One region of the Starkeya nomas genome, then DNA from elsewhere that is predicted to be linked to it. Evidence: predicted binding sites of a transcription regulator. Region 1 holds the regulator's gene; each other region holds the start of a gene.
What was found. The regulator LexA, encoded in region 1, represses DNA repair genes until DNA is damaged. The targets are predictions, from matches to a motif close to TGTTCNNNNTGTGTTCNG.

Region 1 (5,070 bases):
ACCCGCCCTATGGAACATCCACCGGAGCGCGTGCGTGTGACGCTCGCGGGACGTGATCCGCCGTCGGTCGGCAGCCACGTGAAGCTGCGCGCCTCGCTCGGCCCCCTTCCGGGGCCGGCCTATCCCGGCGGATTCGATTTTGGTCGGTCGATCTGGTTCGACGGGATCGGGGCCACCGGCTTCGCGCTCGGACGGCCGCAGGCGAGCCCGGCGCCGAGGCCCCTGCCATGGCGGCTGCGGGCTGCGACATGGCTCGACGAGGTCAGACACTCCATAGCCGAGCGCATCCGCCACGCGCTGCCCGGCCCGGAGGGTGGGGTAGCAGTGGCGCTGGTCACCGGCCTGCGCGACGCGGTAGGCGAGCCGATCGAGGAGAGCATGCGTATCTCCGGCCTCTCGCATGTGCTCTCGATTTCCGGCCTGCACATGGCGCTGGTGGCCAGCACGGTGTTCTTCCTCGTGCGGGCGCTGCTCGCCCTTGTGCCGGGGCTCGCCCTTTCGTGGCCGATCAAGTCCTGGGCGGCGGTGCCGGCGGCCTTGTCGGCGAGCTTCTACCTGCTGCTGTCGGGCGTCGAAGTGCCGACCCAGAGAGCCTATGTGATGACGCTGCTGGTGCTGGCGGGCGTGATGCTGGGACGCCCGGCTCTCACATTGCGGACGCTGGCGGTGGCGGCGCTGGTGGTCATGGCCCTGACGCCCTGGGCCGTGCTCGATCCCGGCGCGCAGATGTCCTTCGCCGCCACGCTGGCGCTGGTCGCGGCGTATGAGCGCTTCGGTTCCTACGTCACTCGGCCGCCCGGCGTAGCGCAGGATGGCTCCTGGCTCGGCATGCCGCGCCTTGGCATGCCGGTCCGCTATGTGGCGGCGCTGGTGCTGGCCTCGCTGGCGGCCGGGCTCGCCACGGCACCCTATGCCGCCTTCCACTTCCAGCGCCTGGCGCCGCTGAGCCTGCTGGCCAATCTCGCCGCCATGCCGGTGGTTTCCTTCGCCGTCATGCCGGCGGGCCTGATCGGCTCGGTGCTCATGCCGTTCGGCTGGGATGCGCCGGCGTGGCACGTGATGGGGTGGGGGCTCGGCGTCATGCAGGCCATATCCGATGCCGTTGCGGCGCTGCCCGGTGCTGACCGGGGCGTGCGGGCGATGCCCGCGGCAAGCATCGCGCTGTTCAGCCTGGCACTCGTCGTTCTGTGCCTGTCGCGCACGCGCCTGATCCTCCTGGCGCCGGCCTGCGTTGCCGTCGCAGTCGGGCTGGCGGCGATGGCGCCGAGGCCCGATCTTCTCGTCGACGCGCAGGCGCGTACCGTCGCGGTGCGGGGCCCAGACGGCATGCTCGATGTCATGGGCGATCGCCTGCCTGGGCTCTCCGATCGCTTTGCCGTGGAGCAGTGGCTGAACGCGGACGGAGACCGCGCCCGTGTCGGAAAAAAGGAGCTTGTCGCGAGAGCCGCCTGCGACGCCGTCGGTTGCACCCTGCCGCTGGCGGATGGGCACCTCGTTGCGCTCTCCCGCCATCGCGACTCGTTGGAGGACGATTGCCGCCTCGCCGCCATTCTGGTGACGCCCTTCGCGCCGCCGCGGGATTGTGCTGCGACGGTGATCCGGGTCGATACACGCAATCCGACCTCAAGCGTAGCCGGCTATTTATTTGGAGATGACGGCGAGCGCTTCATTCCGGGGCGCCCCGCCAAAGGAACGCGACCATGGGAGCCGGACGTCCGCGGCACTGTTTCCGAGCATCCTGGCGTCATGATCATCAAGTCTGCTTCCCGCTCAACGGGAACCCGGAATCCGCCACCAGTGCGGCCCGATGCCTTCGACAACCTCGATGCAGTACTGGTACCGGACGACGTCGATAGTGATGTGCCGCCGGAAAACCCCGCGGCTGCTCAGTAGCGGCGGAACAAGCCAACCAGCTTGCCCTGGATGCGTACCCGGTCGGGGCCGAAGATCCGCGTTTCATAGGCTGGATTGGCAGCTTCCAGCGCCACAGAGGCGCCCTTGCGGCGCAGGCGCTTCAGCGTTGCTTCCTCATCGTCGATCAGCGCCACCACGATTTCGCCGGTGTTGGCGGTGTCGCATTTGCGGATCAACGCCAGATCGCCGTCGAGAATGCCGGCCTCGACCATCGAGTCGCCGCGCACTTCCAGCGCAAAATGCTCGCCGCCCGCCAGCATTTCCGGGGGCATGCTGATCGTGTGGTCGCGCGATTGAATGGCCGAGATCGGTGTGCCGGCGGCGATCCGGCCCATTACCGGAATCGGCACCACATGCCGGGGATCTTCATCCTCGTTCGCTGCCTGCGTACGCCCGAGGCTCCCCTCGATGACGCTGGGCGCGAAGGGGCGGGCCGGCTTGGGCGGCTGCGCGTCCTCCGGCAGGCGCACGACTTCCAAGGCCCGCGCCCGATTGGGCAGGCGCCGGATGAAACCGCGTTCTTCCAGCGCCGTGATGAGCCGGTGAATCCCCGACTTCGACCTCAGATCGAGCGCGTCCTTCATCTCCTCGAAGGACGGCGGCACGCCGTCCTGCTGCAGGCGTTCATTGATGAACAGGAGCAACTCATGCTGTTTGCGGGTGAGCATCCAACGGATCCCGTCTATCGGCCGGCGCCGAGATGAAACAAATCACGAACAAATACTATCCGTTCCTATTGTGTTCCACAATGGGTAAAGGGTTCGCTAAGGCTGATGCGTGGTGCCGAGGCCAGAGTTTGCAAGGGTTCTGAGCGGAAATGCCGTGCAGCGGGCAGCGCGTGCGGGCCGCTCCCGGACCGGCGCGGCCATCGCGAATCGCTCGACTCAGAGAGACTGGGCGTATTGCTCGTAGGCGTCCTGGATGATGGCGATGTGGCTGCGCATGGCGTTTGCTGCGGCCTCGCGTTCTCCGCGAAGGATGGCGATCGTCACCCGTTCGTGCTCCGTGTGCGAGAGTGCGAGGCGGCCGAGCGCGCGGAATTGAGCACGGCGGAAGGGCGAAAGCCGCTGTCGCGTGCCGATGGCGAGCTCGATGAGGTAGCCATTGTGGCTGCCGGCATAGATCGCGGCGTGGAAGCGCTCATTCGCCTCCCGATAGGCGGCGAAGTCGCCCTGGCGCATCAACTCGCCCATCCGGGCGTGCAGGTCCTCGAGTTCGCGCCTCTCCTGCGGTGTCATGTGGAGCGCGCAGAGGCTCGCGCTGAGTGCTTCCAGCTCCGCCATCACCTGGAACATGTTCTGCAATCGCTCGGCGCCGGGCCGGGCGACGACGGCTCCACGATGGGGACGGGTCTCGACCAGACCGGAAGCGGTCAGTTCGCGGAGGGCTTCACGCACTGGAGTGCGCGAGACGCCGAAGCGGGCGGCCAGCGCGGATTCGTCGAGAGCGGTGCCGGGAAGCAGCAGGCCGCGGGTGATCTCGTCGGCAAGCTGGGTGCGCAGTTCTTCGGCGCGCGTGGGCCGCCCGCGCCGGACATTGCCGGCAGACGGGTCGAGCGGCGGGCGAGAACGAGAGGCCGACATGCGCGACAGACAATCAGGTGAGGCGGCGGGACACCGTCTCCGGCATCCATAAAGGGCAGGCCGCCGGTTACCAAGCGCTTCGTGTGCGACATGCGTGCCCGGGGGAGGGCCGCGGACGCAGCGGTCAATCCTCGAGCGGCAGGATCTCGCAGGGATCGCCCGCGCTGGCGGCAGGTGCGTGCGGCGGGCGTACGAGCAGCACATCGGCGCGGGCGAGGTTGCGCAGCATAGAACTGTCCTGCACGGGGAGCGGGCGCACCACCGGCAGGTCGCCTTCGCGGCCGATGATCTCGGCGCGCTGGAAGTCCATGCGCTGCTCGTTGGCCTTCACGTCGGCGCCGAGCCGGGCGGGGCGAAGGTCCGGCTGGGCCGGCACCGCCAGCCCCTGCATGGCCTTCAGCAGGGGCACGAGGAACAGCAGGGCGCAGACATGGGCGGAGACCGGGTTGCCCGGCAGTCCGAGCACCTGGGTGCCGGCGCCGCCGGAACTGCGGCCGAACATCAGCGGCTTGCCGGGGCGCAGGGCGATCTTGTGAACCGCCAGCTCGATGCCCTGCGCGGTCAGCGCGGGTGCGATGAGATCGTGGTCGCCGACCGAGGCGCCGCCGGTCGTCACCAGCACGTCGAAGCCTCCGTCCAGCGCCGCGCGCACGCCCCGCTGCGTTGCTTCCATGTTGTCGGGCAGGATGCCGAGGTCGATTACCTCGGCGCCTGCGCCTCGGGCGAGGGCGGAGACCGAATAGATGTTGGAGACGATCACCTGATGAGCCTGCGCTCCCGCGCCGGGGCGCACCAGTTCGTCGCCGGTGGAGAGGAGCGCGACGCGGGGGCGGCGGGCCACCCTCACCTCGGCGACATCGGCGGCGGCGACCAGCGCGAGATCGCGCGCGCGCAGCTTGTGGCCGGGGGCTAGCAGCGTCTCGCCAGTCGCAAAATCGCCGCCTGCCTTGCGGATGTGCCGTCCTATGGTGGCGGCCTCGTTCACGGTAACGTTCTCGCCGGCCCGCGTGGTATCTTCCTGGATGACGATGGCATCGGCGCCCGTGGGAAGCACGGCGCCGGTGAAGATGCGCACCGCCGTGCCGGGCTCGACCGGTCCGGGGAAGGGCCGGCCGGCGGCGGATTCGCCGATCAGCCGCAGCGTGGCGGGGATGGTCGCGGTGTCCTGCGCCCGCACCGCATAGCCGTCCATGGCAGAGACGTCCGCGCCGGGCGTGGTGCGGCGGGCAACGACGGGGGCGGCGAGCACGCGCCCCGCCGCTTCGGCCAGCGGAACCGTCTCGGCGGCGAGCGGCTCCGCAGCGCCCAGCAGCCGCGCCAGCGCTTCCTCGACCGGCATCAGGGCCATGACGCGCCTCCGCTATTCACCCTGCCAGTGGCCGGAGCGGCCGCCGGACTTCTCCAGCAGGCGCACACTCTCGATCCGCATGCCGCGATCGACCGCCTTCGCCATGTCGTAGACGGTGAGGCAGGCGACGGAGACGGCGGTCAGTGCCTCCATCTCCACTCCGGTCTGGCCGGTGGTGCGGACCATGGCGCGCACGATCAGGCCGGGCAGGGACGGGGCGGGCTC
Region 2 (5,070 bases), 2.9 Mb from region 1:
GGTGCCTCCCCCTTTCCAGACGAGGAGGCCGTCATGACCGACACCGCGCTTTCCTTCGTGCATCGCTTCGAGCCCGCCACCGATGCGGGCGCCCCGCCGCTGCTCCTGCTCCACGGCACCGGCGGCGACGAGAACGACCTGATCCAGCTCGGCCGCATGCTCTCGCCGGGCTCCGCTTTGCTGTCGCCGCGCGGCAAGGTGCTGGAAGGCGGTGCGCCGCGCTTCTTTCGCCGCCTGCGCGAAGGCGTGTTCGACGAGGAAGACGTGCGCTTCCGCGCCGCCGAGCTCGCGGACTTCGTCACCGAAGCCCGCAAGGTGTATAATGTGGCGGCGCCGGTGGCGGTCGGCTTCTCCAACGGCGCCAACATCGCCGCGGCGATGCTGCTGACGCGGCCGGAGGTGCTTGCCGGCGCCGTTCTTCTGCGCGCCATGGTACCGCTCGCCGCGCCGCCGGCGGCGGATCTCAAGGGGCGCGGCGTGCTGCTGCTTTCCGGCGGGATGGACCCCATCGTGCCGGAGGAGAATGCTGAACGTCTCGCGGCGCAGCTTCGCGCGGCGGGGGCTCGGCTCGACCACCGGACCCTGCCGGTCGGTCACGGCCTGTCGCAGGCCGATATCGGCCTTGCCCGGCAGTGGCTTGCCGCGCCGCAGCCGGTCGCCGCGTGACGTTTCGCCGGTGAGGAACCTTCCGGCGCATTGCCGTCACGATGCTGGTGCATCACTATGGCACCGTGGCGCGATGCCGCCGTGCAGTGGAGGACGAGAATGCGTTGGGAGGATTTCCGGCGGAGCGACAACGTCGAGGATCGACGTGGCCAGAGTGGCGGCTTCGGCGGTGGAATCGGCGGCGGCCCGCGCATTGGCCGGCGCGGTGGCCTCGGCATTGGCGGCCTCATCGTGGTCGGCCTGATCGCCTGGGCGACCGGCATCAACCCGGCCCTGCTGATCGGCGGTGCGGAAATCCTGATGGGCGACAAAAGCGGCAGCTCCACCCAGAGCGAGCAGGCCGCGCCCTCCGGCAAGACCGGCGCGCCGCAGGACGAGCTGGGCAAGTTCGCCGCCGTGGTGCTCGCCCAGACCGAGGATGTGTGGAAGCCGCTGTTCCAGGCGCAGGGCGCGACCTATAAGGAGCCGGGCATGGTGCTGTTCTCCGGCGCCACGCGTTCGGCCTGCGGCATGGCGGATTCCGCCGTCGGGCCGTTCTATTGCCCGCGCGACCAGAAGGTCTATCTCGACCTGTCCTTCTTCGACGAGCTGAAGCGCCGCTTCCGCGCGCCCGGCGATTTCGCCGCCGCCTACGTCATCGCGCATGAGGTGGGTCATCACGTCGAGAACCAGATCGGCCTGCTGCCCAAGGTGCAGGAACGCCAGCGCCAGGTCTCGCAGGCCGAGGCCAACGCGCTGTCCGTGCGCGTCGAGCTGATGGCCGATTGCCTCGCCGGTGTATGGGCGCATCACGCCAATGCACAGTGGCGTATCCTCGAGGACGGCGACATCGAAGAGGCGATGAACGCGGCTACCGCCATCGGCGACGACAGGCTGCAGAAGCAGTCGCAGGGCTATGTGGTGCCCGACAGCTTCACCCATGGCACCTCCGCCCAGCGCGTGAAGTGGTTCCGCGAGGGGCTCGACAACGGCTCCATGCAGCGCTGCAACACCTTCCAGGGCAGCATCTGAGCCCTGTCCGGGCGAGACGAAGGAAGCACCGCGACGCAGGAGCACGCGCCATGAGCAGCGAGGCCGAAAAGCCTTTCGTGCCGCTTTCCATCGCGGTGCTGACCATTTCCGACACCCGCACCTTCGCCGACGACCGTTCCGGCAACACGCTGGTCGAGCGGGTGGAGGCGGCGGGCCATCGACTCGCCGACCGCGCCATCGTGCCGGACGACGTAGAGACCATCCGCGCGCAGGTCGCCGGCTGGATCGCCGATGCGGGGGTGGACGTGGTCATTACCACCGGCGGCACCGGCTTCACCGGCCGCGACGTGACGCCGGAGGCGGTGGAGCCGCTGTTCGAGAAGCGCATGGAAGGCTTCTCGACCGTCTTCCACATGATCTCGTTCCAGAAGATCGGTACCTCGACGCTGCAGAGCCGCGCCACGGCGGGCGTCGCCAACGCGACCTATATCTTCTGCCTGCCGGGCTCGCCCGGCGCCTGCCGCGACGGCTGGGACGGCATCCTCGTCCACCAGCTCGATATCCGCCACAAGCCGTGCAATTTCGTCGAGATCCTGCCCCGGCTCGACGAGCACCTGAAGCGCGGCAAGCTGCGCGCGCCGGCCGGCATCGCCGGCTGAGCCGGTTTTTTGCCCGGCCCCGGCCTTCAGTTCTCCGGCAGCAGCATCTGCGAGCGCAGCAGCACCAGCCGGCCGCGCCCGATCCGCGCCGTCAGGCGCTTCATGGAATGCGGGCCGGGCGCGTGGCCGCCGAGCGCCTCGTAGAAGCGGCGGTGGATCAGCAGCCCCTGCTCGGGGCGCGGGCGGCCGGTGAGCGCATGGCCCAGCATGGCTGCCGCCTCCTTCACGCGCGGGGACACGCCGAAGCCGTCCAGCGCCAGCCGGAAGGTCGCCGCCCGCCGGTCGGTGGCGCCGATCCGCTCGACCTGATCGGTGAAGGTGCGCACCTCGCGGGTCCAGCCCTCCTGCAGCAGGCCCCTCGGCTCCAGGAACAGCAGCCAGGGCGCACGCGCCGCCGCCGCGCCCTGCCGCATCCGCGCGCCCGGATCGGCCGGTCCGCTCAGATATTCGCAGCCCGCCGCGTCGGCGATCTCCGCCACTTCGGCCGAGGCGCCGGAATCGACGAGCAGCACCTCGCGCACGATGCCGGCGGCCGCGCCCGGCACGAGCGCCGCCAGGGTCGGGATCAGCCGCTTGGAGGTCTCATCTGTGGGTATGACGACCGAGATCACGCGCTCAGCCACCCCTTGACGATCTTGGCTGGAAAAGGCCCGCGGGCCCGACGGATGAAGCGTTTTCCTGCCTAGCCCACCCATTCGCGCACGTATAGGCCGGCTGTCGCAATTCTGCCAATGTTCTTGATATGTTCTCATTATTGGGCTAGAGAACACGCCATGGAACGCCGCGCTCATCCTTCCCGCCTCGAACCGCCGCCGCCCCGGCATCTGGGACGGCTGGTCGAGGAGCGGCGCGCCCGGCAGGCGGAGGAGCGCCGATCGGCGGAGCGGGACGTCTCCGCCCTGTCGGAGATGGACGCGGTGGCGCCGCCGCCCGTCCCCGATTGGATGGTCGACGGCGAGCGCCGGCGCGGGCGCGGCGCGCTCTCCAACGCGGCCGGGCGTTTCGAGCCGCAGGCGCGCGAGGCCTTCGACGATGGCTGGCAGAGCCTCGACGACCTGCCGCCCTTCCGCACCAGCGTGACGGTGGAGAAGCCGCGCACCATCATCAACCGCAACGATTCGCCCGATGTGGGCTTCGACCGCTCGATCAATCCCTATCGCGGCTGCGAGCATGGCTGCGTCTACTGCTTCGCGCGCCCCACTCACGCCTATCAGGGGCTTTCCGCCGGGCTCGACTTCGAGACCAGGCTGTTCGCCAAGCCGGACGCGCCCGAACTGCTGGCGAAGGAACTGTCGAAGCCGGGCTACGAGCCGCGCACCATCGCGCTCGGCATCAACACCGACGCCTATCAGCCGATCGAGCGGGAATGGCGGCTGACCCGCCGCATCCTGGAGGTGCTGAGCGATTTCGGCCATCCGGTCGGCATCGTCACCAAGTCGGCGCTGGTGCTGCGCGATCTCGACATCCTCGCGCCCATGGCCGAGCGCGGGCTGGCGAAGGTGGCGCTCTCCGTCACCTCGCTCGATCCCAAGCTGGCGCGCATCATGGAGCCGCGCGCCGCCACTCCGCCGCGCCGGCTCGATACGATCCGCCGCCTCAGCGAGGCGGGCGTGCCGACCGCCGTTCTGGTGGCGCCGGTCATCCCCGCCGTGACCGACGCGGAGATGGAGCGTATCCTCGATGCGGCGGTGGCGGCGGGCGCCTCGGAGGCGGGCTACGTCATGCTGCGCGTGCCGCTCGAGATCCGCGACCTGTTCCGGGAATGGCTGCTGGCGCATTTCCCCGACCGTTACCGCCACGTGCTCTCCCTGCTGAAGGAACTGCATGGCGGGCGCGAATATGATTCCACCTTCGGCCAGCGGATGACCGGCTCGGGTCCCTATGCCTGGACCATGGCGCGGCGCTTCGAGATCGCGGTGGAACGGCTCGGGCTGAACCGCCGCCACACGCGGCTCACCACGCGCCATTTCAGCCGCCCGCCGCGGAAGGGCGAGCAATTGTCGCTGTTCGGGGAAGAGGCATGAGTGCCGCTGCGGCCGGGCGGCCGAGGGAGGTTTCGATGGAGACGGAGCTGTCGATGGAGAAGGAGACGGGCGACGTTTCGCCCCGCAGGCGTGCCATGGCGCCGCTGCGCCTGTCGCTGGTCACGCTCGGCGTCGCCGATCTCGACCGCGCGGTCGCCTTCTACGAGGCGCTCGGCCTCGAACGGCGGGTGAAGGAGGCCAAGGGCGCCGCCTTCTTCGATGCCGGCGGCGTGGTGCTCTCGCTCTATCCGCGCCATGAACTCGCCGCCGATGCCGGGGTGCTTCCCGGCCGCGCCGGGCAGTTCGGCGGGATCGCGCTCGCCTGCAACCGGACGAGCCGGGCGGAGGTCGACACCACGCTGATCCGCGCCGTGGCGGCGGGCGGCCGGGCGCTGCGGCCGGCGCAGCCGACCTTCTGGGGCGGCTATTCCGGCTATGTCGCCGATCCCGACGGCCACCCCTGGGAGATCGCCCATAATCCCGGCTTTCCCTTCGATGCCGGGGGCCGCATCGTCCTGCCCGAATGAACGGGGCGAACCGGACGCGGGGGCTCGAATTCGCCGGTTCTGCGGTGGCGGCGCGTGGGCCGGTGGACATGAAAATGCCCGGCCGGAGCCGGGCATTATGTCGTCGATGGCCGCCGCGCGGCCGGCCGGCTGCTTTGCCCGCGCCGGGCGGGACGACGAGGTCGCGCCGGCCCGGACCGAAGCCCGCGCTCAGTTGGCGCCGAGCAGCGGCGCCAGTTCCTT
Region 3 (5,070 bases), 520 kb from region 1:
CGGCTGCACGGTCGCCATCGCCCTGTCGAGCGCCGGCTACGCGCCGCTCGACCTGCGCGGGGCGAACCCGACGCTGGCGCAGGAGGGCGATGCCACCACGCTCGCGCTTTGGGTCGATCGCTTCGCGTGTGACGGCGCCAAGCCGGGCGACGCCTGCTGGAGCACGTGGCGATGGGACGGCTCGGCTCTCAAGGCGAGCCTCGCCGTCCATCCGCAGTGAGCGGCCGGGAATGAACGCTCAGGGGAAGAGAGCGATCTGCTCCAGCCCCAGCGTCTCGGGATAGCCGAGCACGAGGTTCATGTTCTGCACCGCCTGGCCGGAAGCGCCCTTCACCAGATTGTCGGTCGTCGCAATGACGATGACGCGGTCGGGCGCGCGGTCCTGGATCACGCCGATGAAGGCCATGTTGGAGCCCTTCACGAAGCGCGACTGCGGAACCTGGCCCAGCGGCAGGACGTGGACGAAGGGCTGCCCCTTGTAGAAGTCGGCCAGGACGCGATGGACGCCCTGCGCGCCGACGCCCGCTCCGGTCTTGAGGTAGATCGTCGCGTAGATGCCGCGGCTCATCGGGATGAGGTGCGGGGTAAAGCTCGGCACGATGCTGCGGCCGGCGGCCTTGGAGAACTCCTGGTCGAGCTCCGCCATGTGGCGATGGCTTCCCACGCCATAGGCGTGCATGCCGTCCGTCACCTCGGCGTAGAGCAGCGACTCCTTGGCGGAGCGGCCGGCGCCGGTGACACCGCTCTTGGCATCGATGACGATCTGCTCGGGGTCGATGGCGCCGGCCTCGATCAGCGGCACCACCGGCAGGATGGCGGTCGTGGTGTAGCAGCCGGGATTGGCGACCAGCCGGGCCTTGCGGATATCGTCCCGGTATAGCTCGACGACGCCGTAGACGGCCTCCTGCTGGAGCTCCAGAGCCTGATGCGGATGGCCGTACCAGCGCTCATAGGCGCCGTCGTCGCGCAGCCGGAAGTCCGCAGAGAGATCGACGACCTTCACATGCGGCGCGGTCTCGAAGACCTTCTTGATCACCAGCTGGGTGGTGCCGTGAGGCAGCGCGCAGAAGACGAGATCGACGTCCTTCCACGCCACCTCCTCGATGGTGATCAGCTTCGGCAGCGCGAAGGGCGCGAATTGCGGGAACACGTCCGCCACCGCCTGCCCCGCCTTGCGGTCGGCGGTGAGGGCGACGATCTCCACGCGCGGATGGCGCAGCAGCAGGCGCAGCAGCTCCGAGCCGGTGTAGCCCGAGGCCCCGAGGATGGCGATCCGCGCCTTGCTCTCCGTCATGGTGGCATTCCTTCCTGCCGGCGCGGCCCGCCACGATGACGGCCTGCGCGCATGGACGTGCGCCATTACACCTTATGCATGTCCGGCGGAAGACGGCCGCACATGCACAAACGCATGATCCCCCTGCATCGCCGCCCCACTATGTTCACGGAGCGTTCCGGTTTAGGCTGACGCCTGCCATAGTGCTATGGACATCGAATCATTTTCCAAGAGATCCGAGCCAAACCCTCGCCCATGTCGAATTCCGACGACCTCTTCGCCGCCGCCCCTTCCCCGCGCCCGGCTCGTCCGGCCGCCAAGCCCTCCGCGCCTGCGGGACGGGGCGAGGCGACGCCCGGCGAGAACGGCTACACCGCTGCCCATATCGAAGTGCTGGAAGGGCTGGAGCCGGTGCGGCGCCGGCCGGGCATGTATATCGGCGGCACGGACGAGAAGGCGCTGCACCACCTCTTCGCCGAGGTGATCGACAACTCGATGGACGAGGCCGTCGCCGGACATGCCAGCTTCATCGAGGTGGAGCTGACCGAGGACGGCTTCCTCACCGTGACCGACAACGGCCGTGGCATCCCGATCGAGGAACACCCGAAATATCCCGGCAAGTCTGCGCTGGAGGTCATCCTCACCACGCTGCACGCCGGCGGCAAGTTCGACAGCAAGGTCTACGAGACCTCGGGCGGCCTGCACGGCGTCGGCGTCTCGGTGGTCAACGCGCTCTCCGACGTGCTGGAGGTCGAGATCGCACGGGGCCAGACGCTCTACCGCCAGACCTATTCGCGCGGCCTGCCGCAGGGGCCCATCGTGGAAGTCGGCCGGGTGCTGAACCGGCGCGGCACCCGCGTGCGCTTCCACCCCGACGCGCAGATCTTCGGCGAGGGCGCGCATTTCAAGCCGGCCCGCGTGTTCAAGATGGCGCGCTCCAAGGCCTATCTTTTCGGCGGGGTGGAAATCCGTTGGAGCTGCGACGCTTCGCTCGTCGCCGGCACCGAGATTCCGGAAAAGGCGACCTTCCGCTTCCCGGGCGGCCTGAAGGACTACCTCGCCGCCGATATCGCGGGCCACACGCTGGTCCATCCCGACATCTTCGCCGGCAAGACCTCACGTCCCGGCGGCCACGGCTCCGCCGAATGGGCGGTGGCGTGGCTCGGCGATGCGGACGGCTCGATCTCCTCCTATTGCAACACCATCCCCACCGCCGAGGGCGGCACCCATGAGGCGGGGCTGCGCTCGGTGCTGCTGAAGGGCCTGCGCGACCATGCCGAGCGCACCGGCAGCACCAAGCGCGCGGCGATCGTCACCACCGATGACATCATGGCCGGCTGCGCTGCCATGCTCTCGGTCTTCGTGCGCGAGCCGGAATTCCAGGGGCAGACCAAGGAAAAGCTCGCCACCGCCGAGGCGACGCGCATCGTCGAGACCGCCCTGCGCGATCCCTTCGACCACTGGCTCGCCGGCAACCCGGCACAGGCCAACCGCCTGCTGGACTGGGTGGTGGAGCGCGCCGAGGAGCGCCTGCGCCGCCGGCAGGAGAAGGAGATTTCCCGCAAGACCGCCGTGCGCAAGCTGCGCCTGCCCGGCAAGCTGGCGGATTGCTCCAACAATTCCGCCGCCGGTTCGGAACTGTTCATCGTCGAGGGCGACTCGGCCGGCGGTTCGGCCAAGCAGGCGCGCGAGCGGCAGACGCAGGCCGTGCTGCCGCTGCGCGGCAAGATCCTCAACGTCGCCAGCGCCGGCCGCGACAAGCTCGCTCAGAACCAGCAGATCGGCGACCTGGTTCAGGCGCTGGGCGCGGGCACCGGCGGCCAGTACCGCGAGGAAGACCTGCGCTACGAGCGCGTGATCATCATGACGGATGCCGACGTGGACGGCGCCCACATCGCCTCGCTGCTCGTCACCTTCTTCTTCCGCCAGATGCCGAAGCTGATCGAGAACGGCCACCTGTTCCTCGCCGTGCCGCCGCTCTACCGCCTGAGCCAGGGCGCCAAGACGCTCTATGCGAAAGACGAGGCGCACCGGGACCAGCTGCTGGCGACGGAGTTCTCCTCCCGCGGCAAGGTGGAGATCGGCCGTTTCAAGGGCCTCGGCGAGATGATGCCGGCGCAGCTCAAGGAAACCACCATGAGCCCGAAGACGCGCACCCTGCTGCGCGTCACCATCGAGGAGGCGGAGCGCGCCGCCACCGCCGACATCGTCGAGCGTCTGATGGGCAACAAGCCGGAAAGCCGCTTCGCCTTCATTTCCGAGCGGGCGGCCTTCGCCGACGAGGAACTGCTGGATATCTGAGGCAGAGACGCTGCCCGCCCCCGTTCAGCTGGACGGGGCCTGTGCGTAGTGCCGGTCGAGTATGGCCTGGATCTGCGCCTTGTAGCGCTCACGCGCGACGATCTTGGCCACCTCGCGCACCTGACGGCCGCTGCTGAGCTTCATCTCCTCCGTCGCCCCGCTCCAGACCCCCTGCGGGTGCTGACGATAGACGCTCATCGGCTGGTTCAGGTAGCCGATGGCGCCGAAGCGGTCGAGGTAGAAGGCGAGCCCCATCTCGCTCAGCCGGTGCCGGAACAGCACGTTGGGCAGCGCCTTCATCAGGTCGCTGCGGAACATGCAGCTGGACAGGTTAGCGATGAGGTTCAGGCTCGGATCGGCGAGGAAATCGGCGGCGTCCAGCTTGTTCTTGCGCAGGCGGTCCTGCCGCTCCAGCGTCGAGTGCCGCCACTTGCCGGGCGTCTTCACCTCGATCTTGGAGAACACCATCGAGCAATCGGGATTGGCATCGAGGAACGCCACCTGCTTGGCGATCTTGTCGCGGTCGCTCCAGTAGTCGTCCCCCTCCAGAACGGCGAGATAGGCGCCGCCGGCCGACGCGAAGCCGCGGCGGAAATTGCCGGAGATGCCGCGATTGACGCCGTCGCCGATCGAACGCATCCGCCATTTGTGCTTTTCGCAGTAGTCGCGGACGATGTCAGCGGTGCCGTCGGTCGAACCGTCATCGGCGACCACGATGTCATGATAGAAATCGCCGCGCTGCGCCAGCACGCTCTCCATCGCCTCGGCGATGAAATTCGCCTGATTGTAGCAGACGATCAGGCTGGTCACAGTCGGGCAGACGTTGTAGCGCCGCAGCACGCGAACCATCGGCAGGGAGACGGGCTCGCGGTCGGTGATGCGGCCAAGCCCACCCGCGTTTCGGTCCCGATAGGTCATCAGCACCTCGCCGACATAGACCGGCGGGTAGCGGTGCACGTATTTGAGGATCAGGTCCCAGTCGACCAACCGGCGCAGGCTAATGTCGAAGCCGCCGAGTTCGGTGAAGCAGGTGGCGTGGTGGATGAAGACCCCGAGGTCGATATAATTGCTGCGCCGCAGCTCCTCGAGATCGAAGGGCCGCCCGACGGCGCGCGGCACGCTCTCCTGCAGGAAGCGCGCATAGAAGGTCAGCGTGCCGTCATGCACCACGATGCGGCGGGCGAAGGCATCGAGGAAGCGCGGCGACACCACATTGTCGGAATCGACATAGGCGATCCAGGGATTGCGCGCCGCCAGCAGCCCGGCGTTGCGGGCGGCCGACACGCCGAGATTGCGCGAAAAGCGGATGTAGACGATGCGCCCTTCCGCCAGCTCGGCGGCATAGCGCTCGCGCACGAGGTCCTCGGTGCCATCGGTGGAGCCGTCGTCGACGATGATCAGCTCGAATTTGCGATGCGTCTGGGCGAGGATGGAACGGATCGCGTCGTCGATGATGCCGGCGCGGTTGAAGCTCGCGAGGATGACCGAGAAGGCGA

Region 2: STARVERO_RS20885 (PA0069 family radical SAM protein) is a predicted target of LexA. The motif match lies at 3,030-3,047, and genes of this name have one in related genera.
Region 3: parE (DNA topoisomerase IV subunit B) is a predicted target of LexA. The motif match lies at 1,437-1,454, and genes of this name have one in related genera.

Annotation. Positions count from the first base shown of each region.
Region 1 covers NZ_CACSAS010000001.1:1,459,938-1,465,007, reverse strand. Annotated here, with positions in the region: gene STARVERO_RS07075 (ComEC/Rec2 family competence protein) at 1-1,893, shown strand, start outside; gene lexA (transcriptional repressor LexA) at 1,887-2,582, opposite strand; gene STARVERO_RS07065 (GntR family transcriptional regulator) at 2,799-3,497, opposite strand; gene STARVERO_RS07060 (molybdopterin molybdotransferase MoeA) at 3,622-4,845, opposite strand; gene moaC (cyclic pyranopterin monophosphate synthase MoaC) at 4,858-5,070, opposite strand, start outside.
Region 2 covers NZ_CACSAS010000001.1:4,408,411-4,413,480, forward strand. Annotated here, with positions in the region: gene STARVERO_RS20865 (alpha/beta hydrolase) at 34-666, shown strand; gene ypfJ (KPN_02809 family neutral zinc metallopeptidase) at 766-1,677, shown strand; gene moaB (molybdenum cofactor biosynthesis protein B) at 1,728-2,297, shown strand; gene STARVERO_RS20880 (glycosyltransferase family protein) at 2,324-2,920, opposite strand; gene STARVERO_RS20885 (PA0069 family radical SAM protein) at 3,206-4,321, shown strand; gene STARVERO_RS20890 (VOC family protein) at 4,357-4,848, shown strand; gene STARVERO_RS20895 (DsbA family protein) at 5,038-5,070, opposite strand, start outside.
Region 3 covers NZ_CACSAS010000001.1:935,773-940,842, reverse strand. Annotated here, with positions in the region: gene STARVERO_RS23325 (lysozyme inhibitor LprI family protein) at 1-220, shown strand, start outside; gene argC (N-acetyl-gamma-glutamyl-phosphate reductase) at 239-1,294, opposite strand; gene parE (DNA topoisomerase IV subunit B) at 1,529-3,574, shown strand; gene STARVERO_RS04485 (glycosyltransferase family 2 protein) at 3,599-5,070, opposite strand, start outside.